Regions from separate parts of the Micromonospora sp. LOL_013 genome, predicted to be linked through region 2. Evidence: riboswitches for the same ligand, from Rfam matches in the RefSeq annotation. Region 2 holds a riboswitch; each other region holds the start of a gene.
What was found. Region 2 has a riboswitch for cyclic di-AMP ahead of ACFHWS_RS06880 (coiled-coil domain-containing protein). Riboswitches for the same ligand answer to the same signal wherever they lie in the genome.

Region 1: another riboswitch for cyclic di-AMP. It lies ahead of ACFHWS_RS20070 (NlpC/P60 family protein); the one in region 2 lies ahead of ACFHWS_RS06880 (coiled-coil domain-containing protein).
Region 3: another riboswitch for cyclic di-AMP. It lies ahead of ACFHWS_RS01955 (coiled-coil domain-containing protein); the one in region 2 lies ahead of ACFHWS_RS06880 (coiled-coil domain-containing protein).

The regions. Positions count from the first base shown of each region.
Region 1 covers NZ_JBHMIQ010000030.1:56,247-63,970, reverse strand. Annotated here, with positions in the region: gene ACFHWS_RS20095 (cell division protein CrgA) at 1-150, shown strand, start outside; gene ACFHWS_RS20090 (heterodisulfide reductase-related iron-sulfur binding cluster) at 416-2,644, shown strand; gene ACFHWS_RS20085 (VanZ family protein) at 2,655-3,239, shown strand; gene ACFHWS_RS20080 (GOLPH3/VPS74 family protein) at 3,236-3,937, opposite strand; gene ACFHWS_RS20075 (NlpC/P60 family protein) at 4,129-5,172, shown strand; cyclic di-AMP (ydaO/yuaA leader) riboswitch at 5,430-5,573, shown strand; gene ACFHWS_RS20070 (NlpC/P60 family protein) at 5,672-6,610, shown strand; gene dcd (dCTP deaminase) at 6,771-7,349, opposite strand; gene ACFHWS_RS20060 (pyridoxamine 5'-phosphate oxidase family protein) at 7,477-7,724, shown strand, end outside.
Region 2 covers NZ_JBHMIQ010000007.1:69,526-77,249, reverse strand. Annotated here, with positions in the region: gene ACFHWS_RS06885 (glycoside hydrolase family 65 protein) at 1-722, shown strand, start outside; gene ACFHWS_RS06880 (coiled-coil domain-containing protein) at 780-1,796, opposite strand; cyclic di-AMP (ydaO/yuaA leader) riboswitch at 1,799-1,934, opposite strand; gene ACFHWS_RS06875 (potassium channel family protein) at 2,189-2,866, shown strand; gene ACFHWS_RS06870 (cellulose binding domain-containing protein) at 3,371-3,580, shown strand; gene ACFHWS_RS06865 (winged helix-turn-helix domain-containing protein) at 3,629-4,297, shown strand; gene ACFHWS_RS06860 (sensor histidine kinase) at 4,326-5,624, shown strand; gene ACFHWS_RS06855 (hypothetical protein) at 5,670-6,152, opposite strand; gene ACFHWS_RS06850 (branched-chain amino acid ABC transporter substrate-binding protein) at 6,212-7,357, shown strand; gene ACFHWS_RS06845 (hypothetical protein) at 7,409-7,724, shown strand, end outside.
Region 3 covers NZ_JBHMIQ010000002.1:25,749-33,472, forward strand. Annotated here, with positions in the region: gene ACFHWS_RS01955 (coiled-coil domain-containing protein) at 1-769, opposite strand, end outside; cyclic di-AMP (ydaO/yuaA leader) riboswitch at 774-904, opposite strand; gene ACFHWS_RS01960 (cation diffusion facilitator family transporter) at 1,073-1,981, opposite strand; gene ACFHWS_RS01965 (HelD family protein) at 2,027-4,171, opposite strand; gene ACFHWS_RS01970 (carbonic anhydrase) at 4,681-5,340, shown strand; gene ACFHWS_RS01975 (hypothetical protein) at 5,441-5,770, opposite strand; gene ACFHWS_RS01980 (DUF3145 domain-containing protein) at 6,165-6,656, shown strand; gene ACFHWS_RS01985 (glycoside hydrolase family 3 protein) at 6,750-7,724, shown strand, end outside.

The DNA of each region.
Region 1 (7,724 bases), on a different contig from region 2:
GTCTCGTTGATCGTCTTCGGCATCGGCTGGCTGGTCGTCTACTACCTGTCGGAGACCGCCTACCCGGTCGCCTCCTGGGGCTACTGGAACCTGGCGATCGGGTTCGGTGCCATGGTGAGTTCGCTGATCCTGCTCTCCCGCTGGCGCTGACCCGGTTCACAGTCGGTCCGCAGTCGGCCCGCCAGTGCCGCCCAAGGTCGGTCGGTGTCCACGAGGATGCCGGCCGACCTGCTGTTTTGTCGGGGGCCGGGCGCCGGCGTGGCGGCGACGCTGCCATAGGGTGGCGAGTACCGGTCGCCGGTACGGTGCGACGCTCGTCACATTACCCATGGGTAACTTGGCGGTAGGCTGAAGCTCCGTGGCCGGCCTTCCGGTCACTCTGCCGCTCGTCCGCAGCACACCGGGAGGCCAACGAATGGGTACGGTCCAGATCGTCACCACGGTGGTCGCCGCCATCGTCACCGCCGTCGCGGTGGTGCTCGCCGGCCGGGCGGTCTGGCAGTTCGTCTCGATCATCCGACTCGGCAAGGCCGACCCGCACCGCACCGGTGACCCGGCCACCCGGGCGAAGGTGATGCTGAGCGAGACCCTCGGCCACACCCGGATGCTCAAGTGGAGCGTCGTCGGGGCGGCCCACTGGTTCGTCATGGTCGCCTTCATCGTGCTCTCCATCCTCGTGCTGGAGGCGTACTTCGAGGTGGTCAACGCCGGCGGTGGCATTCCGGTGATCGGCGGTTGGCTGCTGTACGGGCTGGTCACCGAGCTCATCTCGATCCTCGGCATGGCGGGTATCGGCGTGCTCATCGGGATCCGGCTGGCGAACCGGCCGACCCGGACCGGCGGCCGGTCACGGTTCACCGGCTCGACGATGTGGCAGGGCTACTTCGTCGAAGCCGTCGTGCTCGCCGTACTGATCTGCGGCTTCTTGATCCGTGGCTTCCGGGTGGCCACCGACCACTTCGACTTCCCGGTCTGGGCCACCCCGGTGAGCCACGCGCTCGGTGCCGTCCTGCCCGCCTCCGAAGCGGCGATCAGCATCACCGCCCTGGTCAAGATCCTCATCTCGATGACCTGGCTGATCGTCATCGCGTTGACGCTGACCATGGGGGTGGCCTGGCACCGGTTCGCCGCCTTCTTCAACATCTACTTCAAGCGGGACCCCGGCCGGCCCAACTCCGGCCTCGGCGCGCTGCGGCCGATGATGAGCGACGGCAAGCCGCTCGACTTCGAAGAGGCCGACCCGGAATCCGATCAGTTCGGGGTCGCCCAGGTCGAACAGTTCAGCTGGAAGGGCCTGCTCGACTTCACCACCTGTACGGAGTGTGGCCGCTGCCAGTCGCAGTGCCCGGCCTGGAACACCGGTAAGCCGCTGTCACCGAAACTGCTCGTGCTGTCGCTGCGCGACCACGCCTACGCCAAGGCGCCCTACCTGCTCGCCGGCGGCGGCAAGGACCTCACCGGCGAGGAGAAGGGTACGGCCGAACAACTCGCCAAGGTCGATGCCCTGGCGCTGGCCGAGGCCGACCGCCCGCTGATCGGCGGCGCCGACGACGGCGGCGTCATCGACCCGGACGTGCTCTGGTCGTGCACCACCTGCGGGGCCTGCGTGGAGCAGTGCCCGGTGGACATCGAACACGTCGACCACATCGTCGACATGCGCCGCTACCAGGTGCTGATCGAGTCGAGCTTCCCCAGCGAGGCCGGCGTGATGCTGCGTAACCTGGAGAACAAGGGCAACCCGTGGGGTGCTCCGCCGAACACCCGGGAGGACTGGACCAAGGGGCTCGACTTCGCGGTCCCCCGAGTCGGCGAGGTGGACGACTTCGAGTACCTGTTCTGGGTCGGCTGCGCCGGCGCGTTCGAGGACCGGGCCAAGAAGACAACCCGCGCGGTGGCGACCCTGCTGCACGAAGCCGGCGTCGACTTCGCCATCCTCGGCGAGGGCGAGACCTGCACCGGCGACCCGGCCCGCCGGATCGGCAACGAGTTCGTCTTTCAGATGCTGGCCCAGCAGAACGTCGAGACCCTCAACGAGGCGTTCGGCGACCGGGAGCCGGCGAGACGCAAGATCGTCGCGACCTGCCCGCACTGCTTCAACACCCTCGGCAACGAGTACGGCCAGCTCGGCGGCCACTTCGACGTCGTACACCACACCCAGCTGCTGGCCCACCTGGTCGCCGCCGGCAAGCTCACCCCGGTCACCCCGGTCGACGGTGGGTTGACCTACCACGACCCGTGCTACCTGGGCCGGCACAACCGGGTGTTCAGCCCGCCCCGGGAGGTGCTCGGTGCCGCGTTGACCGCAGGTGCCGAGGCGGGCGGCGACGCGGCTCAGCTGCGGGAGATGCCGCGCAACTCGGAACGCTCGTTCTGCTGCGGTGCCGGCGGGGCGAGGATGTGGATGGAAGAGCGGATCGGCAAGCGGGTCAACGTCGACCGGGTCGAGGAGGCGCTCTCCACCGGGGCCCAGACCATCGCGGTCGGTTGCCCGTTCTGCTACACCATGCTCGGCGACGGGGTCACCGGCAAGCAGTCCAGTGGCGCGGCGGACGAGAACGTCGAGGTCGTCGATGTGGCGACGGTGCTGCTCAGGTCGGTCAAGCCGGCGGTAGCATCGTCGGCGTCATCGTCGGCCGAGGAGTAGGGAGAAGCGGGTGCTGGGTTGGGCCCGCGAGTTCCTCGCCCAGCCCTGGCCGTTCCTCACCCTCGCGGTGCTGGCCGGCGTGAGCCTGCTGGTGCACCGGCCGCTCGCCGTACGGCTCGGTTGGGCGCGCTGGCCGACGCTCGGGATGCTTGTCAGCGCTGCCGCGATCGCCGCGCTCACCCTGCCACCGGCGCCGACCGGGTCCGGCGTACCGCTCGCCCCCGGGGTCTCCGTTTCCGGCCCGGACGGCCAGGTCTTCGCCGCGTGCCTCCGGTCGCTCACCGATCCGGCGGTGCTGTGGTCCGGGCTGGTCACCGTCGACTCGCTCGGTGAACGGGTCGGCAACGTGGCGATGTTCGTACCGCTGGCGTTCTGTACGGTGCTGGCGGTCCACCGGCCAGTGCTGGCCACCGGGCTGCTCGTGCTGGCCCCGGTCGTCGTCGAAGTAGGCCAGGCGGTGCTCGGCGTCGGCCGCGAGTGTGTCGGCTACGACTGGGTCAACAACGCGACCGGGGCGCTGATCGGGGCGGTCGGCGGCAGTGTGGTCCGGTTGCTGTGGCGGCGGTTCGCGCCGTCGCCTACCGGGGTCAGCTAGCTGCCAGTCGCGACGTCGGTGGCGGTGAAGACGCTGCGGGCGACCGTCGCCCGGTACCCGTCGACGACGTCGGTGGTCGCAGCGATCGGCCAGGCCGCCGGCCCGAGCACCGCAGGCGGCCGGCGCCGCGCGTCCGAAAGCCGTGCAGCACCGACGTCCGGCACGTCGAGTGCGTTCAGCAGGCAGGCCAACGCGGCGGTACGCGGTCCGACCGGTCCGGCGCCGCGCTCGGCGGCGGCCAACCGTCGCCGGGTCTCCGTCTCAGCGGGCGGTTCGACGCCGTCCGGCGGAGCGAACCTGGTCCGGGGCAGGACCCAGAGCACCCGGTCCCGTTCCCGGCGGAGCACCCCCGAGGCGACCAGCCCGTCGAGTACCTCCTCGACCACACCGTGGGACAGCTCGACCACCCAGTCGCGGGTTGCGCGGCCAGGCTCGGCCTGGATCCTGATCCGTACCTGGTCGAGGAACTCCCGGCCGTGGCCTCGACCCGGGGCTTCGCCGGGCGCGTACCTGCCGGCGGGATCGTCGCCGGCCAGCACCCGGCCGTCTGCGTCAATCGAGATCTGCCCGCCGACGGCGAGGTCGCACAACACCGCCCCGGCGACGGCATAGTCGAGCTCCGGGGATGCGACGGACGCGGCCCCGGAACCGTCATAGCTGAGCAGGACGAGCTCCTCCGCGAGGCTGAGCGACTCCATGTCATCACGCTAACCGCCCAGACCGGTGACTGCAGGAGAAGCGGTAGCTGCGGGGGAAGCGGAGGCGGCAGGCGGTCTTGAACGAACACCGCGCTTTCCAATAAGGTGATGCACCGACCGCTGCGGATGTCGGCCTCCGTACCCCCGCCCGTGAGGCCCCAGCGATCGAACCATTGAAGGAGTCGCTGCCAATGGCACGTGCGCTCGCGAATTCGCACATCCATCGTCACAGTGGGTCCCGGTATCGACGCGGAGAGCATTGGCGTGTACGGGTTCCTCAACGTATCGCAATTGCGCTGTTGCTTGCCGCAACTGCGCTGGTCTTCCCGGCTGGACCGGCCCACGCCGAGCCGACGCTGGCTGAGATCGAAGCCGAGTTGGACGCCCAGTGGCTGAAACTGGAACCGGTCATCGAGCAGTACAACAAGGTGCACAGCGAGCTCAAGGCCAACGAGAAGAAAGCGGCCGCGCTCGACGAGAAGATCCGCCCCCTGTCCCTGCAGGCCAACTTGGCGGCGGACGAGATCGGCGAGGTTGCCAACCGCTACTACCGGACCGGGCCGTCGAGCGAACTGAACGCCCTGCTCCGGACCGGATCGCCGACCAGCCTGGCGGATCAGCTCGTGGTGCTGGACCGAATCTCCAAGCGTCGGCAGGAAAAGATCACCGCTGTTTTGGAGACCCGGGACCGCTATCTCGCCGAACGGCAGACGCTGGACGAGTTGATCACGAAGCAGCAGGCACAGGACAAGACGCTCGCCGAGCAGCGCAAAACCATCAACGCCGAGATCAAACGCCTGGAACGGGCGCGCAACGCCGCGTACCAGTCCACCGGCTACACCGGCGGATCCGGTGCCTCCGGCCCGTGCCCGGCGGTGTCGGTCGGCGGAGCCGCCGGAACCGCGGTCCGCACCGCCTGCGCACAGCTCGGTAAGCCGTACGTCTGGGGTGCCACCGGGCCGAACGCCTTCGACTGTTCCGGCCTGACCCAGTACGCCTGGGCAAGTGCCGGTGTCAGCCTCACGCATTACACCGGAACTCAGTGGAATCAGGGCAGTTCGGTCAGCCGTGCCAACGCCAAACCCGGGGATCTCGTATTCTTCTTCAGTGATCTGCATCACGTGGGGATCTACATCGGTAATGGCCTGATGGTGCACGCTCCCCGCGCGGGTCAACCCGTGCAGATGGAGAACATCGACAACATGCCGCTCGCCGGATTCAAGCGGGTCGGCTGATCGTGGCAGGTCAGCCAGCCTGCTGAGGCAATCTGAGTGGCGCGCGTTGGCTGGCCGAACGTACGGGCGGACCGGTATGAACGGGCCGGTCCGCCCGGGAAAATTCGAACGCTTGAGCGATGGCAGCCTATGTACGATACGCAATCGTCTGTGTACTCAATGAGATAGTCCATGTTCTCGCTTGCGTAGCGAGAACGCCGCTCTCTACTCTTGGGGATCGTCGAGTCGGGAGGACGTCAACCAACCGGGTTGACCTCGGCCTGACACCGCCTAATCGCCGTCTGACGGCGAGCCGGGGACCCACGGCACTTCCGGGGTGAATCCGCAGGCCACCTGCGGTAGGGCGTCTCCTTTCCGCCCGAACCCGGCAGCTAACCCGGTAGGCGGTCTGGGGAGAAGGAGTCCGGTGGCTACGAGCGCCCCTCGGCGATACCTCCGGTGGTCCAGCCGCGACCATCGGCGAAAATCGCCGCACGACCCTAGCCGAGTACTCTCCGCGTTGGTCGCCGCCACCACCGGCGTCGGTCTGCTGCTGGTAGCAGCGCCGGCGCAGGCGCAGCCCACCGTCGCCGAGATCGAGTCGCAGATCGACGAGGTCTGGGCCGAGCTCGAACCAACGATCGAACGGCACAATGCCGTACGGCAGGACCTTGCCGCCAAGAAGAAGAAGGCGGACGAACTACAGAAGAAGATCAAGCCACTGCAGATCCAGATCGACCTGGCGATGGACCGGGTCAGCGAGTTCGCCGCCCGGTCGTACAAGGGTGGTAGTCCGTCGGTCTTCAACGCGATCCTGACCAATGGCAAGCCGACCCACCTCGCCGACCAGCTCGAGCTGCTGGACCAGTTCGCCCGGCGGCAGGCCCGCGACGTGCAGGCCGTCGTCGACCTCAGGAACGAGTACGCCGCGAAGAAGGCCCCGCTCGACGATTTGATCGTCGAGCTGACCAGCACCGAGGCTCAGCTGGCGGCGAAGGCCAAGGAGATCGACGCCGAGGTTGACCGGTTGCAGGACCTGCGCCTGGAGGCGTACGGCTCGACCAACACCCTCGGCTCGCTGCGTCCCGCGCCCTGCCCGGCGACTTACCCCGGCGGTGCGGCCGGCAAGGCGGTCACCTTCGCCTGTGCGCAGATCGGCAAGCCGTACGTCTGGGGTTCAGCGGGACCGGGCAGCTACGACTGTTCGGGTCTCACCCTGGCCGCTTGGGCGCAGGCCGGCGTCGCGCTGCCGCACAACGCCGCCCGGCAGCGCCAGGTGACCGCCAACGTCAGCCGGGACGAGTTGCGCCCCGGCGACCTCATCTTCTACTACAGCGGGCTCTCCCACGTCGGCATGTACGTGGGTAACGGCTGGATCGTGCACGCCCCCCAGGCGGGCGAACCTGTGCAGATGCGCAAGATCGGTTCGAGTGTGCACAGTTACGGCAGGCCCGGCTAGACCTCACTCCTCCCCATGGCCTGGCGCGTGCCGCTGATCCCCCCGTCAAGCGGCAGCACCGGCCACCGGAAAGGCGCCCTCCCATGTCTCCCCCCGGCTTGGGAGGGCGCCTTTCGCCTCCCCACCGCGGGCGCGCCGGCGCTGCGACAGCCCAGCCGGTTCAGCTGGTCGGCCAGGTGCGCCACCGCTGCCAGGACCGGCTCGGAGTGGGTCCACGCTGTCCCTGGTACCGGGATCCGTAGACCGCCGACCCGTACGGATGCTCGGACGTCGACGAGAGCCGGAAGATGCACAGCTGGCCGATTCTCATCCCGGGCCAGAGCTTGATCGGCAGGTTGGCCACGTTGGACAACTCCAACGTCACGTGGCCGGAGAAGCCGGGGTCGATGAAGCCGGCGGTGGAGTGGGTCAGCAGGCCCAGCCGACCCAGGCTCGACTTGCCCTCCAGCCGGGCGGCCAGGCCGTCGCCGAGCGAGACGACCTCGAGCGTGGAGGCGAGGACGAACTCACCGGGGTGCAGTACGAACGGGTCGCCGCTGGGCACCTCGACCTGGGACGTCAGATCGTCCTGCCGAGTCGCCGGGTCGATGTGGGTGTACAGGTGGTTGTTGAAGACCCGGAAATACCGGTCGAGCCGGACATCGATGCTCGACGGCTGGACGAGCGAAGGTTCGAACGGCTCGAGGGAGAGTCCGCCGGTCTTGGTCTCCGCGACGATGTCCCGGTCGGAGAGAAGCATCGTCACACGATAGCGACCGTCCGGCCGGTGCGACCGCGCGGCCGGCTGTCCGGCCGGTACGTACCCGGATTGGCCTTGACGGGCGATCCCCCTATCTCTTCGTACACATGTTCGATAGAATCATCGCATGGCAACCTGGTCCGAGTTCGCAGCCGACGAGCCCCGCCTGGCCACGGCGATCCGACTCCTCATGCAGCAGTACGGTCCCGGCCTCGGCTACCTCGCCACCGTCCGAGCCGACGGTGGTCCCCGGGTGCACCCGGTCTCCCCGGTGATCACCGACAACGGGCTGTTCTGCTTCATCATCGACTCGCCGAAGCGGCGTGACCTGGAGCGGGATGGCCGGTACGCGCTGCACTCGTTCCCGCCGGAGGA
Region 2 (7,724 bases):
GCGTGCACCCGCAGTCGGCCGGGTTCACCCGGCACCAGGAGTGGGACTTCGCCGGCACCCCGCAGGACCACTATCCGCTGCTGCTGCACTACCCGTACTTCGATCTGTACCGCAAGCAGGTAGTCAAGCAGGCCGACCTGGCGCTGGCGATGCACTGGCGGGGCGACGCGTTCACCGAGCAGGAGAAGGCCCGCAACTTCGCCTACTACGAGCGGCGTACGGTGCGGGACTCGTCGTTGTCGGCGTGCACTCAGTCGGTGATAGCCGCGGAGACCGGCCATCTGGAGCTCGCCCACGACTACATGGGTGAGGCCGCGTTGATGGACCTGCACGACATCAACCGCAACACCCGCGACGGCATCCACGTGGCCGCCCTGGCCGGGGCGTGGCTCGCGCTGGTCGCCGGCTTCGGGGGGATGCGTGACCACGGCGGGGAGCTGACCTTCGCTCCCCGGCTGCCGCAGCGGATCAACCGGCTGGAGTTCGCCATGATGTGGCGGGGCCTGCGGCTGCGGGTGGCGGTCCAGCATGACGAGGTGACCTATTCGCTGCGTGACGTCGACCCGAACGCCACCGTTGACCTTACCCATCACGGCGAGCCGATCACGGTGGCTGCGGACAAGCCGGTCACCCGGGCGATCCCGCCGGCCAATCCGGTCGGTCCGCCGCCGCAGCAGCCGACCGGCCGGTCACCGGTACGCCGGTCGGCGCGTACCGACTGACCACCTCCTCGTGCGGTGCCGGGCCGACCCGGCACCGCACGAGGAGAGGAGGTCAGGTCACAGCAGGGACAGATGTACGTGGTTGGTGTGGTCGCTGTTGGGATCGCCGTTGGCGCCGCTGTACGAACTCCAACCGGTGGTCGGTGACCAGAACTGGCGGTACCAGATGACGTAGAGGATGCCGAGCTTGTCGGCGTTGCGGACCAGGAAGGCGGTCAGGTTGTTGCCGTACAGCCGGTCGTCGCCGAAGGCGTCGCCGCCGAACCCCTGCTGCTGGGCGGAGAAGTCGCAGGCCCGCCCCTTGGGGTGCTCGAACGGCCCACCGGGGCGGAAGCAGGAGACGAAGCGGGTGAAGCCGGCCTTTTTCGCTTCGTTCAGCGCGTGCATGGTGCGCGGAGTGATGCAGCCGCTCGTGGTGGGGTCGTCCAGACTGCACGACTGGGACGGCCAGGAACCGTCCGAGTTACGCGGCGCCTGGGCGGCGACCGGCGAGGTGGCCGAGACGAACCCGTTGGTGGCGACCGCGCCGACCAGTTGCAGGGCCTTTTCGGCCTCTTCCTTCTGCCGGGCCATTGCCTCGAGTTGCTGTTCCTCGCGGGCCACTTCGGCGTCGATCGCGGCGACTGCCCGAGCTGCCTGTTCGCGTGCCTCGTTGAGCTCCCGAATCCGCTTGTTGTCGTGCATGGCGATCATGTCCAGGCCTTCGGCGCGTTCCAGCAACTCGTCCGGGTCCGCGCTGTTGAGCAGGACCATCACCGGGGTGATCCGGCCGAGACGGTACGAGTTGGAGGCGACCTGGCCGATCTGTGGGGTCAGCGCGGAAATCCGTTCCTCGACCTTTTCCAACTCGAGGTTGAGCTTCAACTGGCGTTTGCGGGACTCGTCGACCGCCGCCTTGGCTTCGACGAAGCCCCGGCCGGTCGATTCGAGCACTTCGCTGAGCAGTGGCGGGGCGCCTTCGTCATCCGGATCCTGAGCGGCGGCTGGCGACACTACGACGAACCCAGCGAGCAGGGCGGCGACGGCGGCGAGGGCCGCGGCCGTCGGAATCCGCCGGCGGAGGGGTGCGGTCATCCTGTTCCTTTCCTTGGCCGCCGACCGAGTTAGCTGACGGGTTCGGGACGGAACGATCCCTACCGCTGGCGCGGATTCACCCCGGTGGAGACGTGGTTCCCCGGCTCACCCCGGAGGGCGATTGGGCGGCGGTCACCGCCGGCACCGGTGGGCGCCGCCTGGCGAAGACCGCCGGCAAGCTTACCGGATTGGTCACCGGCATCAACACCTCGACAATCCTGACTGAGCTGGAAAAATCCGTTACCAGCCAACGACTTTCGGTGATGTCCACTTTCTGCGTTCGACGGCGTACGACAAGTCGTCAGGGGTCGGTATCGCTGCGCCGAGGTTAGCGGCTGACTACAGTGCGTATGAGGAAAAGCGGGAAAGTCGTAGCGTCGGACGGATCTTCGGTGAGAGATGACGATTCCCCGGTCGGGCCGCCGGACGCCGACAGCGTGGTGGTGATCGGCCTCGGCCGGTTCGGTGGCCAGGTCGCCCAGTCTCTGCTCCGCCTCGGCCACGACGTGCTGGGCATCGACGAGCATCCCAAACGGGTGCATCGCTGGTCCGAGCGGCTGCCGAGGGTGGTCGAGGCGGATTCAACCGATGACCAGGCGTTGCGCCAGTGTGGCGTCGCCGACTACTCCCGCGCGGTGGTCGGCATCGGCTCGGACGTCGAGGCCAGCATCCTCACCGTGGTGGCGCTGACCGAGCTGGATGTCCCGGAGGTCTGGGCGAAGGCGGTCACCGCCAAGCACGGCCGGATCCTCGCCTCGGTCGGCGCGCACCATGTGATCCTTCCGGAGGCGGCGATGGGTGACCGGGTAGCCCGCCTGCTGGCCAGTCGGATGCTCGACTTCATCGAGTTCGACGACGGGTTCGCCATCGCCAAGGTCTGCGCCCCGCCGGACGCCGCCGGCCGGACGTTGGCCGAGTGCCGGCTACGTCAGCGGTACGGCATCACGGTGGTCGGGATCAAGGAGCGGGACCGGCAGCTGAGGTACGCGGGACCTGAGACGTTGATCCCGCCGGATGCGCTGCTGATCGTCGCCGGGGCAACCACGGCGGTTCAGCAGTTCGGCCGGTGAACATGGGCGTGAACGCCTCATCACACCTTCATTTCGTGAGCTGATCAGCCGCCGGACTTTCGCAAACTCGTGACTCAGGCTACAGTCCCTGCATGGGAGCGCTTCCATCGATGGATGTGCCCCCGTTGAAGTAGTCGACGCGTGGCGCGGCGATGGCGACATCACCGTGTCAACCGCACAGCTCCCGAGGCTGGCGGCGGGCCAAGCCCGGACTCCGCCGCCAGCCCGCGCACCACCTGTCGAGAGGAGGTGGAACCAGAGCCACTCGCGTGGCCCGGCTCCCGCGCGTCACGCACGACCCGGACGCCAGACCGCTCGTGCGTGTTCAGCAACTGATGGTGGGGACGGGGGTTGCCCTCCCCGTCCCCACGCTAGTCCTCGATTGTTACGGCGGGGAATCGCCAACAAGTCAGGACCGCGACGCCGATCTGTCCGACAGCGCTGCCCGGCCTGTCGATGCATCGGCAGGCTTCGTTGTGTATTGGGGCCTGGGCAGTGGCTGGGTTGCCGCGCCCGATCTGCGGCGACGGTCGGGCCGGGCCCTTACCGGTCGACCTGGTCCCGCCGGACATCACCGTCACCAACACGCCGTGGAACAGCCGGATCCCGGCCGGCGGCAGCGTACAGCTCGGTTTCGTGGTCAGGCACTCGGCGAGCAACCCGCCGCCGACGGACTTCCTGCTCAACGGCGACCGGTGCGCGTCCTCGGGCTGACCCTCGTCGAAGACGCGCTGGTGACGGCGGCTTGCTAGCCTCGCCCGCATGCGGGTGCTGGTGGTCGAGGACGACCCCGAGGTACGCAGTGCCGTCGTCACCGCGCTGCGCTCCGGCGGATTCGCCGTCGACCAGGCGGCCGACTGGAGCCAGGCCGACCTGAGCATGAGCATCAACGACTACGACTGCCTGGTGCTCGACCGGATCCTTCCGGAAGGCGACTCACTGCACCAGCTCGGCCACCGACGGCGGGCCGGGCTCACCACACCGGCCCTGGTGCTCACCGCGCTGGACAGCGCCGGGGACCGGATCGCCGGGTTTCAGGCCGGCGTCGACGACTACGTGGTGAAGCCCTTCGTCACCGCCGAACTGGTGCTGCGGGTCCGGGCGCTCTGCCGACGCCGTGGCGCCACCACCCCACCGCTGCTGCGGGTGGCGGATCTGGAGGTCGACGCCGCCCGCCGGGAGGTGCGCCGCGCCGGCGTCCTGCTGACGCTCACCCGCAAGGAGTTCGCCGTACTTGAAATGCTGCTGGTCCGGCGCCCGGCGGTGGCCAGCCGCAGCGACCTGTTCGAACACTGTTGGGACGAGCTCGCCGACCCCAGCTCGAACGTGGTGGACGCGGTGGTCGCCCAGCTGCGCCGCAAGCTCGGCGAGCCGCAGTTGATTCACACCGTACGCGGGGTCGGCTACCGGGTTGGCGGGGCGCCGTCGTGACCGCCGGCCGAATTGGCGGGGTGCCGTCGTGAACCGCCGCGTTCGGCGGGGTGGCAAGCCGCTGCAGACCGCCGACCGGCTGCGTAACCTGCGGATCCGGATCACGCTGCTGGTGATGGCGATCAACGTGGTCGGCCTGGCCGGGATGGGTGCCGTCGCGTTGCTGGTCGACGGGCGGCAGCGCGACGAGGTGGTCGCCGCCGAGCTGCGGCGTACCGCCAGCACCGCCGCCGCCCTGCTCTACTACGAGTCCGGGGCGCTGCAGCTCGACAAACTGTTCGACAACGCGGTCGCCAACGGCACCACCGCCGTCTACGTCTACGAGGCCGGCCGGGCCGACCTCAGCCTGGTCTTCGCGTATCCGGCCCGGCTGCCGGTCGTACCGCCGGACAACCTGCTGGCGCCGGCCCGGACGGTCTGGACCTCCGGCACCGAGCTCGCCGGCGGGGTCGGCGACACCGCCGAAACCTCCACCCCACTGCTCGCCGTACCGTTCGAGCACGCCGTCACCGGGGCGGTTGCCGGCGCCGTCGTCGTGCTCGGTGACACCGGGCCGGCCGAGACCGCCAACCGGCGGCTGGCCCTGGCCCTGGTCGCTGGCGGCGTCAGCTTCACCGCGCTGGCCTGCGCCGGCGGTTACCTGCTCGCCCGCCGCGGCACCGAGCCCATCGCCGACGCGCTCAACCAGCAGGAACGGTTCGTCGCCGACGCCGCGCACGAGCTACGCACCCCGTTGACCGTGATCCGTGCCGTCTCCGAGACCGCGCTGGCCGAGCCGCAGCGCCGCCCGGCGGCGCTGCGCCAGGTGGTGCGCTCCGCCGACCGGCTCGCCGACTCGGTCTCGGTCCTGCTCACCCGGGCCCAGCTCGTCGCCGGCCTGCGCGACCTGCGCCGCGAGCTGTTTCGCCTGGACCAACTGGCCGAGGAGGTGCTGACCGACACCGTCGTCGCGCCGCACCGCGCGGTGCCGGTCACCGAGGCGGTGGTGGCGTACGGCGACCCGGCGCTGGTCCGGATCGCGCTGCGCAACCTGATTCAGAACGCGGTCCAGCACGGTCGGGCCGCCGACCAGCCGGCCGAGATCCGGCTCGAGGTCACCCCTGGACCGCCGACGGTACGGGTACGCGACCGTGGCACCGGGCTCAGCGAAGCCGTCGCCGCCGCGCCCGAGCAGCGGTTCCGCAGCGGCACCGAGGACGGCACCGGGCTCGGGCTGGCCATCGCCAGCTGGGTGGCGCAACTGCACGGCGGACAGCTGCGGCTGGTCAACGCCGAAGGCGGCGGTGCCGAGGCCCGGCTGCGGCTGCCCGGCGGTCAGGGCGGGTAGGGCGGTATGCCCGAGCGGACAGGCCAGCGTGCCGGGAGCACCCGATCAGGGCACGTAGACCGCGTTGCCGCCGTCAGGGCGGATCGCGAACCAGCTGCCCGACTGGCCGTGACCGTTCGCGTCGCCGGGCATCCGGTCACCGGCGTACCCGTACAGCGGCCAGCCGGCCAGGCTCAGCTGCCGGGTTCCGTCGGACCGGTCGAAGCAGCCGACCAGCTGCCGGTCGATCCCCTCCACCCGTACCTCGCCCTCGCAGGGGGCCGGAAGCCAGGATTGCCGGCACTGTCCCTCGCAGGCGGACCAGGTCGGTGCCGCGGTGTCCCGGTCGGACCGGTACAGCACGAACCCCTGCGCGTCGATGACGATTTCGTCCAGCGTCCGGGAGTCGACCGCGTACAACGCGGTGCCGGTCGCGGTGGACGACGGCGCGGCGGAGACACCCGCCGGGGTCCCGGCCCCGGGGTCACTGCACCCGGTGAGGACCAACCCGGTGAGGGTCAGCACCGCGCCCGAGATCAACCGTCTCATCAAAATCTCACGCTCCTACCAGCAGGATAGGCGGGTCCGACCGGGTCCAGGAGGTGGACGTGCGCACGTTGCTGCGGCCGACGGCGGTGCTCGGCCTGCTGTCGGTGCTGACCGGATGCGTCGCTGCCGGCGGCGGCGAGCAGACGGCACCGGCCAGCGCCTGCGGCAGCCGCATCGCGGTCCTCGGCCCGCTCTCCGGCGACTCGGCCGATCTCGGCGGCAACGTCCGCGACGGAGCCCGCCTGGCCTTCGACCAGTACCGGGCGGAGCATCCGGACTGCCCGGTGGAGCTGGTCGAGTTCGATTCGCAGGGCGACCCGAAGCAGGCCCCCGCGCTGGCCCAGCAGATCGTCAACGACGCGCGCATCATCGGGGTGGTCGGTCCGGGTTTCTCCGGCGAGGCCGAAGCGGCACTGCCGATCTTCGACCAGGGTGGCGTCGCCACCATCACCACCTCGGCGACCCGTACCGAACTGAGCGAACGCGGCTGGTCCACCTTCCACCGGCTGGTCGGCAACGACGCCGCGCAGGGGCGTGCCGTCGGTCGGTACATCGACCAGGCGCTGGGCGGCACGGCGGTGTTCGTCGTCGACGACGGCGGGGCGTACGGCCAGGGGCTGGCCGACCAGGTGGCCGCCGGACTCGGCGCCAAGGTGGTGCAGCGGGCGACGGTCGCCGCCGGCGCGACCGACTTCAGTGCGGTCGTCGGGCAGATCCGTTCGGCCGACGCCGACGTGGTCTTCTACGGCGGCTACTACGCGGAAGCCGGTCGGCTGCGCCGCCAGCTCCGCGCGGCCGACATCCCGGCGACCTTCGTCGCCGGTGACGGGGCGAAGGCGGACGGCTTTCTCCGCGAGGCCGGCGACGACGCCGAGACCGGGGTGGTGATCACCTGCCCCTGCCTGCCGCCGGAGCGGGCCGGGGCCGAGTTCCCGCAGCGCTACCGGGAACGCTTCGGGGTGGAGCCGGGCACCAACTCCGCCGAGTCGTACGACGCGGCGACGGTGTTTCTCGCCGGAATCCAGGCCGGACATGGTGACCGGGCCGCGATGGCGGCGTTCGTCGACGACTACGACGCGCCCGGGGTCACCACCCGGATCGCCTGGACCGGCACCGGTGAGCTGGTGGCGTCGTCGGTGGTGGTCTGGGCGTTCCGCGTCCAGCAGGGCCGGTTCGTGGCGGAGCGGTCCATCCCGGCAAGTTGACCTGTGCGCCCCTGGCGGGCGCGTCCGTGAACGTGGCAGAGGAGTTCAGTCATGACCCTACCGACCACGGCTGGCAGTGGCGGTGCCGGCGACGCCTGCCCCGGGGCGGGTAACCGGCCCGGTGGTGGCACCGAGAAGGTGCTGCGCGCCGTCGCGGCCGGCCCGCTCGGCGCGTACCCGTTGCTGGAGGCCGCGTTCTGCTGGAACGAACGGCGGCCGGTCGGCTGGCGTCGGCTGGGGGCGGCGCCGGCCACCGCGGACCGGCAGCTACCGGTGGCGCAGACCGAGCAGCCGGCAGCGGCGGCCCGGACCGCTCGCCTGCTGTCCACGATCACCTGGTCGGTGACCAGCCCGGTCGGTGCAGCCA
Region 3 (7,724 bases), on a different contig from region 2:
CCGGGGTCGCCGACGCGTTGGACGACCCGGATCCCGACGACCCGGATCCCGACGACCCGGAGCCGGAGGAACCGGATCCCGACGACCCGGATCCCGACGACCCGGAGCCGGAGGAACCGCTGGCGGCGGCCGCCCGTTCGGCCTCCTCCGCCGCCTGCTGCCTCGCCTGTTCCTCCGCCTGCTTCTCGGCGGCGACCGCGACGGCCAGTGCCCGCTCCGCCTGGTTCCGGCGCTGGTCCATGATGGTGACCTGCTTCTGCTGCTCCCGGATCTCATGCTCGATCGCGGCCTTGGACCTGGTCACCTGGTCACGGGTACGGTACAGCTCGCGGAGCTGCTTCTCCTCGTTGGCGGTCACCGCGCTCAGCGCCGCCGCCCGGTCGATGAACCCTTCCGGCGAGGTGCTGTTGAGTAGCGCGGAGACCGGGCCGAGCCGGCCGTTGCGGTACGCGCGGTCGACGATGTGCCCGACGTTCCTGTTCCGTTGCTCCAGTTCAGCACCGACCGTGTCGAGCTGCTCGGACAGCTTCTTCTGCCGGTCCTTCGAATGGTTGAGCGCCGCCTTGGCGTCGATCCAGCCCTTCGAGGCCGCATCGAGCTCCTTGCGCAGGCTGTCGGTGCCTCCCTCGTTGTCGACCCGGTCGGGCCGGTTGGCGGGCAGGGCGGCTCCGGCCGGCGAGCCGGTCGGGGTGCCGGTGACGGCCATCAGGGCGGCGGTCAACGCCGCCAATAACGTGAATCGGGTTTTTCTGTGGACTGTGCGCGACACTGTGCATTCCTTCCGTCAGCCGCCGACCGGGTTAGCTGACGGGTTCGGGACGGAAGATCCCTACCGCGTGACGCGGATGCACCCCAGGTACGTGGTTCCCCGGCTCGCCGTACGGCGATTAGGCGACGGCCTCCGCGGGCGCCGGAGGGGCGCCGCCCGAGCGGAGACCGGGGCCGAGACTACCGGCTCCCCGGGTCGTCGTCCCGGTATCGATAGCCATGTTATGTCTGGAAAAATCAGAAATATACGTATATCGTGGCTGTGACCGTCGCGGTAAGGTCACGAAACTTAAGCATCTGCTAATCACCAGTCGGCCGGTCCGCAGGAGTCGGCGGGGGCCAGCGGCTCGATCTGCAGCGTCGCGTGCTCGATACCGAACTCGTCGTGCAGGGCCGTCCGGGCGTCCCGCAGCACCGTGCCGATATCGGCCGACGGGGTCACGGCCAGGTGTGCCGAGGCCACCTCCATGCCCGGGGTGAGCGTCCAGACGTGGAGGTCGTGCACGTCGCAGACGCCCGGCACGATGGCCAGCCGGCGGTGGACCCGGGCGACCTCCACATGCTCCGGCGCCGCCTGCACCAGGATGCGCAGCGCGGCCCGGGCCAGCCGCCAGGTGCGCGGCAGGATGAACACCCCGACACCGACGGCGACCAGCGGGTCGGCGTACCACCAGCCGGTGGTGGCGATCACCGTGGCGGCCACCAGCACCCCCACCGAGCCGAGCAGGTCGCCGAGTACCTCCAGGTAGGCGCCCCGTACGTTGAGGCTCTCCCCGGCCCCCTGGCGCAGCAGGGCGAAGGCGACGATGTTGGCGAGCAGTCCGGCGACCGCCACCATCAGCATCGGGCCGACCGTCACCGGCTCTGGATCGGCGAACCGGCGGGCCGCCTCCACCAGGACGTAGAGCGCGACCCCGGCGAGCAGTACGGCGTTCGCCAGCGCGGCCAGCACCTCGAGGCGGTAGAGGCCGAAGGTTCGCTGCGGCTCCCCGGTCGGTCGCCGAGTCGCGGCTATCGCCGCGAGCGCCATGCCGATGCCGAGCACGTCGGTGAACATGTGCCCGGCGTCGGACAGCAGCGCCAGGGAGCCGGTGGCCAGCGCGGTGACCGCCTCGACGACCATGAAGCCCGCCAGCAGGGCGAAGGCGGCCCAGAGACGCCCGTAGTGTCGCTGGCCGGTGCTCCCGGCGCTGTGATCGTGTCCGACTCCCACGCCTGCCACCCTCCGTTGCCCGGCGTCTCGTCAGTAGACTAATGCTCACATAGCAATATGTGCAGTCGACTCCGGGTCGAGGCCGATGGTGACCAGCCGCTGCGTCGCCCGGGAGAGCGCGACGTAGAGCGTGCGCACCCCGGCCTCGGACTCGGCACGGATCTCCTCGCCGGCCACCAGCACCACCGCGTCGTACTCCATGCCCTTCGCCTGCAGGCTCGACACCACCTGTAGCCGGGAGGTCGTCAGCTCGCCGAGCCAGCCGGCGACCTCGTCCCGCCGGGCCACCGCGGCGATGACGCCGACCGTCCCCTCCACGGCGGCCAGCATCTCGGCGGTCGCGGTACGGACGGCAGCCGGCAGCACCGCCGCAGCTACCCGGTCCCGGCGCGGCGCCACCCCGGTCGATCGGACCGCCGTCGGCAACGGGGCGTCCGGAGCGACCTCGCGGATCACCTCGGCGGCCAGTTCGAAGATCTCCGCCGGGTTGCGGTAGTTCGTGGTCAGCTGGAACTCCCGCTGCGGCCGCCGCCCCAACGCCCGGTCCCGGGCCTGGGCGAGCTCGGCCGGATCTCCGGTCCACGCGGTCTGCGCCGGATCTCCGACCACTGTCCAGGAGGCGAGCCGGCCCCGGCGCCCGATCATCCGCCACTGCATCGGCGACACGTCCTGTGCCTCGTCGACCACCACGTGGGCGTACTCCCGGTAGTCGGCCGGCCGCTCCCGGGCGGCGGCACGGGCCGCCCGGTCCCGGTCGGCGAAGGTCGTCACCTCACGCACCCCGCCGGCCATCTGGAACGGATCCCGGTGCCGGCGGCGGGGCTGGGGTGGCCGGCCGAGCAGTTCGTCCAACTCGTCCAGCAGCGCCACGTCCGCGATCGTCAGCCCGTTGTCCGCCAGGTCACCGAACGAATCGGCCAGCACCGTGATCTCGGCCGGGTCGAGCACTCCCCGCGCGTACCGACGCAGCCGGTCCGGCCGAGCCAGCCAGCCCAGCACGTGTCGCGGCAGCAGCCGGGGCCACCAGGCCCGCAGGAAGTCCCGAAAATCGTCCCGGTCCGACAACTCGTCCTCGAACTCGGCCTGGCCGGGCAGCCGGGCCGGGGCCACCAACTGCCGGGCCTGCGCCCACAACGCCTCGAACAACCCGTCGATACCGGCCCGCCGGACCTCGTTGCGCCGTGCGCCCCGGGGCAGCGCGCGGGCTCGGATGCCGTCCAGCTCCGGGCCGCGCAGCCGCAGCAACTGCCCCCGGTAGAGCAGGCGTAGCTCGGTCGGCCCGTCCGGTACCGCGTCACGTACCGCCCGTTCCAGTACCCGCCGCATCCGTAGTGACCCCTTCAGCACGGCGACCGCCGCTGGATCCGTCCGGGTCGCCGACACTCCCGGTGGCAGCGACCCCAACGACCTCAGGGTGGCGCTCTCCTCGCCCAGGGCCGGCAGCACCGCGGCGATGTACTCGACGAAGACACCGGTCGGGCCGACGACCAGGATGCCGCCGCCAGCGAACCGGCTCCGGTCCGAATAGAGCAGGTACGCCGCCCGGTGCAGCGCGACCGCGGTCTTGCCGGTGCCAGGGCCGCCCGAGACGATCGTCACCCCGGTGGCGGGCGACCGGATCGCCTGGTCCTGCTCCTGCTGGATGGTGGCCACGATGTCGCGCATCCCACGTCCCTTGGCCTGGGCCAGGGTGGCCAGCAGCGCGCCGTCGCCGACCACCCGCATCCCGGCCGGCGCGGCCGCCGGATCGAGCAGATCGTCGGAGACGCCGGTGACCCGCTCGCCCCGGGACTGGATGGTGCGCCGCCGCACCACGCCCCGCGGTCGGGCCGGCGTCGCCTGGTAGAACGCGGCGGCGGCCGGGGCACGCCAGTCGATCAGCAGCGGCTCGGCCCGCTCGCCGCGCACGCCGAGCCGACCCACGTGCAACACCGCGCCGTCGCGTAGATCGAGCCGGCCGAACACCAGCCCTTCGTGCTCGGCGTCGAGCAGATGCCGCCGCCGGGCCGCGTGGAAGACCATCGCGTCGCGCTCCACCAGGGCGCCGACGTTGCCCACCCGGGCGAGGCGGTAGCCGTCCCGCTCGGCGCGTACCGCGTCCTGGCGTAGCTGCGCCAACCGGGCGTAGACCCGGTCGACGTGCCGCTGCTCGGCGGCGATTTCTTGGTCCAACGTGGTGGCGTCGGTCAACGCTGCGGCTCCTGGGCGAGGGCGGGCCGGCCGGGGCAGGGCGGCCGGTCCGTCGGCGGACGGTCACGGCGCCGGGCAGCGACGGCGGAGCGTGGTGACCCCGTCACGTGATCGGACCCGGCAGCCTAACGACGTTACCGTCCGCGCGCCAGCCCGGTGCCGGCTCCCGGGGCACCCGGCGACCGCGCTCCGCCCTGCCGAGCCCGGATGGGGTCGCCAGGTGCCGCACCTGGCCAGCACGCCGGCTCCGGGCACCTCGTAGAGCCGGACCAGCCGGGCGACCGGGCGCCAGTTCCGCAGCGCCCGGGCCGCTCGACCGCCCGCGCAGCACCGCTCCGTCCGGTAGCCGGACGCTGAACTTCTGAGGCCTGCCCACCGTTCGTCACCGCCGCCGATGTCGCTGGCGGTCCCGACTTGGACGCACCCCGGTAGGTCGGATCTGGAACCAGCACGGTGAGAAGACTCGCAACTGCCTTCCCGACCGGCCAGTAGCACGCCACGCTGCAACCATGTCGTCACCGTCGTTCCCGATGCCGGACTCCCGGGCACCGCGTCCGTCCGGCCCGCCACCACCCGATCACCCCGGCCCGGCCGAGGCGCTGGCTGAGCTGCTGGCCGGCAACCAGCGCTTCGTCACCGGACGACCACGGCACGGTCACGACGTGTCGGCGGCTGCGGCCAGCGCGGCGCTCGGCGAGCAGCATCCGATCGCGTTCGTGCTCGGCTGCATCGACTCGCGGGTGCCGCTGGAGGCGATCTTCGATCAGAACTTCGGCTCGATCTGCGTCGGACGGTCCGGCGCTCAGGTGCTGGACCAGGCGATCGTCGGGTCGATCGAGTTCGCCGTCGGCGCGTTGGGTGTGCCGTTGGTCATCGTGCTCGGACACGAGCGGTGCGGAGCGGTGGCGTCGACCATCAGCGCGCAACGCACCGGCAGCCGCCCGGCCGGCAGCATCGGGTACCTGGTGGAGCAGATCGCTCCGGCGGTGACCGAGGTCGGTGTCGGGCACCCCGACGTGCAGCCCCTCGCAGTACGGGCCAATGTGCGGCGGACCGTGCATCGGCTGCGGCAGGTGGAGTTGCTCGCCGCGGCGCTCGCGGACGGGCGGATCGACGTCACCGGCGGGGTCTACGACCTCGGAAACGGTCAGGTGGAACTGCTCAACTGAGCAGCCACCGCCACCACCAGCGACGGAAACGGCCCCGCCGGGCGTGTCGCCCGGCGGGGCCGTCCAAGGTCCGGGTCGTCGCCGACCCGTCAGATCATGCTCAGGCCTCGAAGACCCCGGCCTCGACGAGCCGCTTCTCGGTCAGCTCCCAGCCGTGACCCGGGTGGGCGGCCGCCAGCGCGTTGATCTCCAACCGGATCTTCGCGGCGTGGCCGGCACCGGCCAGCGACCGGATCTCCTCCACGAACGCGTCCGAGTCGGTACGCAGGTGAGCGGTCTTCCCGTTGGTGAGGTTGCGGACATAGGCGTGCTTGCCGCCGTTGAGCGGGATCAGGTACTTGAACTCGCCGAGGACGCTCAGGGCACCACCCTGACCGGCCTGGCCGGCGCGGACTGACGCGCGCGCGGTCTTGGAGGTGTTGCTCGCCACGGGGGGACTCCCTTGCAGGACTGACGGTACGGACAGGACTGGTGGTACGGGCAAGTCTGGTGGTACGGGCAGGGCTGGCGGTGCGGCTGATCACACGAACGGGTTCGTTGGGTGTCGGGCATACGCCGCCCTCATCTTACCGGACGGCTGGCCGCAGATCGGCTCGGCCACCTTGCGCTCGGCCATGGTTTCCGGCCGACCAGCAGGGACAACGACGCACCCGGAGCCGGCATTCCCAGCGGCGGGGCGGACCCGAGGAGTCGGGCGGCGACAATTTCCGTGACCAGTTCGCCGATTAACTGGCGCATCACCCGTCACACCAGTCATCATTGGTCCCACCGCCCGGTGGTCGAGGTCGTAGGGGAAGACGCACCTCGCTCTCCGGGAGGTCACCGTGCCAACGCGTGGCGTCGTATACGTCCACTCGACCCCGCTCGCCGTGTGCCCTCACGTCGAATGGGCGATATCGCGCGTCCTTGTCGCGCCGGTAAACCTGCACTGGACCGCTCAGCCGCTTGATCCGAACGGCCGACGTGCCGAGTGCAGCTGGACCGGCCGGGCGGGGACCGGGGCCGAGCTGGCCGCTGCCCTACGACAGTGGCCGATGACCCGCTTCGAAGTCACCGAGGAACCCAGCCCGGGTGCCGACGGGGAGCGGTTCATGCACGTACCCGGTCGCGGCCTGTTCCGGGCCACCATCGGGGCGGCCGGGGACATCCAGCTCGGCGAGGACCGGATCCGGGCGATCATCGCGGCGTCGCCGGCTCCCGAAGCGGTCGCGCACGCCCTCGACAAGGCGATGGGCACCGCCTGGGACACCGAACTCGAGCCGTACCGGCACGCCGGTGAAGGAGCGCCGGTGACTTTGCTCACCCGGGTGGGCTGACCCGGTCACCGGGTGAGAGACCCGGCCGGGTGAGCCGGGCACGAACCTACGCCAGCCGGCCACGGGTTGCCGCCGCGACCGTAGCCTGATGGGATGGCCGGTGTGCTCCCCTCACCCCGCGTAACCATCGCCTCCGTTCTGCTGGCTATCCTCGGTGTCACCAGCGGCTGCGCCGGACCCGGCGACCGGCCTGAAGCCAGCACTCCCAGCAGTCCAAAAGGCCCTTCCGGCGAACCGAAAGCCAGCCCTGCAGCGTCGCCGGCCGCCCAGCTGACCGCGACTCTCAGTGACGAGGACCTGGTCGGTCAGGTGCTGATGCCGTACGCGTACGGAGCGTCCGCGACCGAGGTCTCGCCGGGGTCGGCGGCCGGTAACCAGCAGCTCGCCGGAGTCGACACCCCGGCTGAGATGATCGACCGTTACCGGGTCGGTGGCCTGATCCTGGTCGGCTTCTCGGCCGACGACCCGACCGGCAGCAACCAACCCACCACCAACGTCGACAGCACCACCCAGGTGCGGGAGCTGACCACCGGGCTGCAGGACGCCGCCGGGCGGTTGCCCGCCGCCGAGCTGCCCGACGGCGTCGGCGAGCTGCCGCTGCTGATCGGCACCGACCAGGAGTTCGGCATCGTCACCCGGATCAACCAGGGGGTGACGCTGCTGCCCAGCGCGATGGCAGCCGGTGCGGCCGGGCAGCCGGAGCTGACCGAGGCGGCCTGGCGGGCGGCCGGTACCGAACTCGCGGCGCTCGGCGTCAACGTCGACTTCGCGCCGGTAGCCGACGTCCTCGGGGTGAACAGCACGGTGATCGGCTCCCGGTCGTACGGCGCCGACCCGGACGCGGCAGCCGGACAGGTCGCCGCCGCCGTCCGCGGCCTGCAGGCGGCCGGCGTCGCGGCCACCCTCAAGCACTTCCCGGGGCATGGCCACACCGCTGTCGACTCCCACGGCGACCTGCCCGTGCTCGACCAGGACCGGACCGCTCTCGTCGCCGCCGACCTGCCGCCGTTCGTGGCCGGCATCGACGCCGGCGCCGGCCTGGTGATGTCCGGACACCTGGACGTCGCG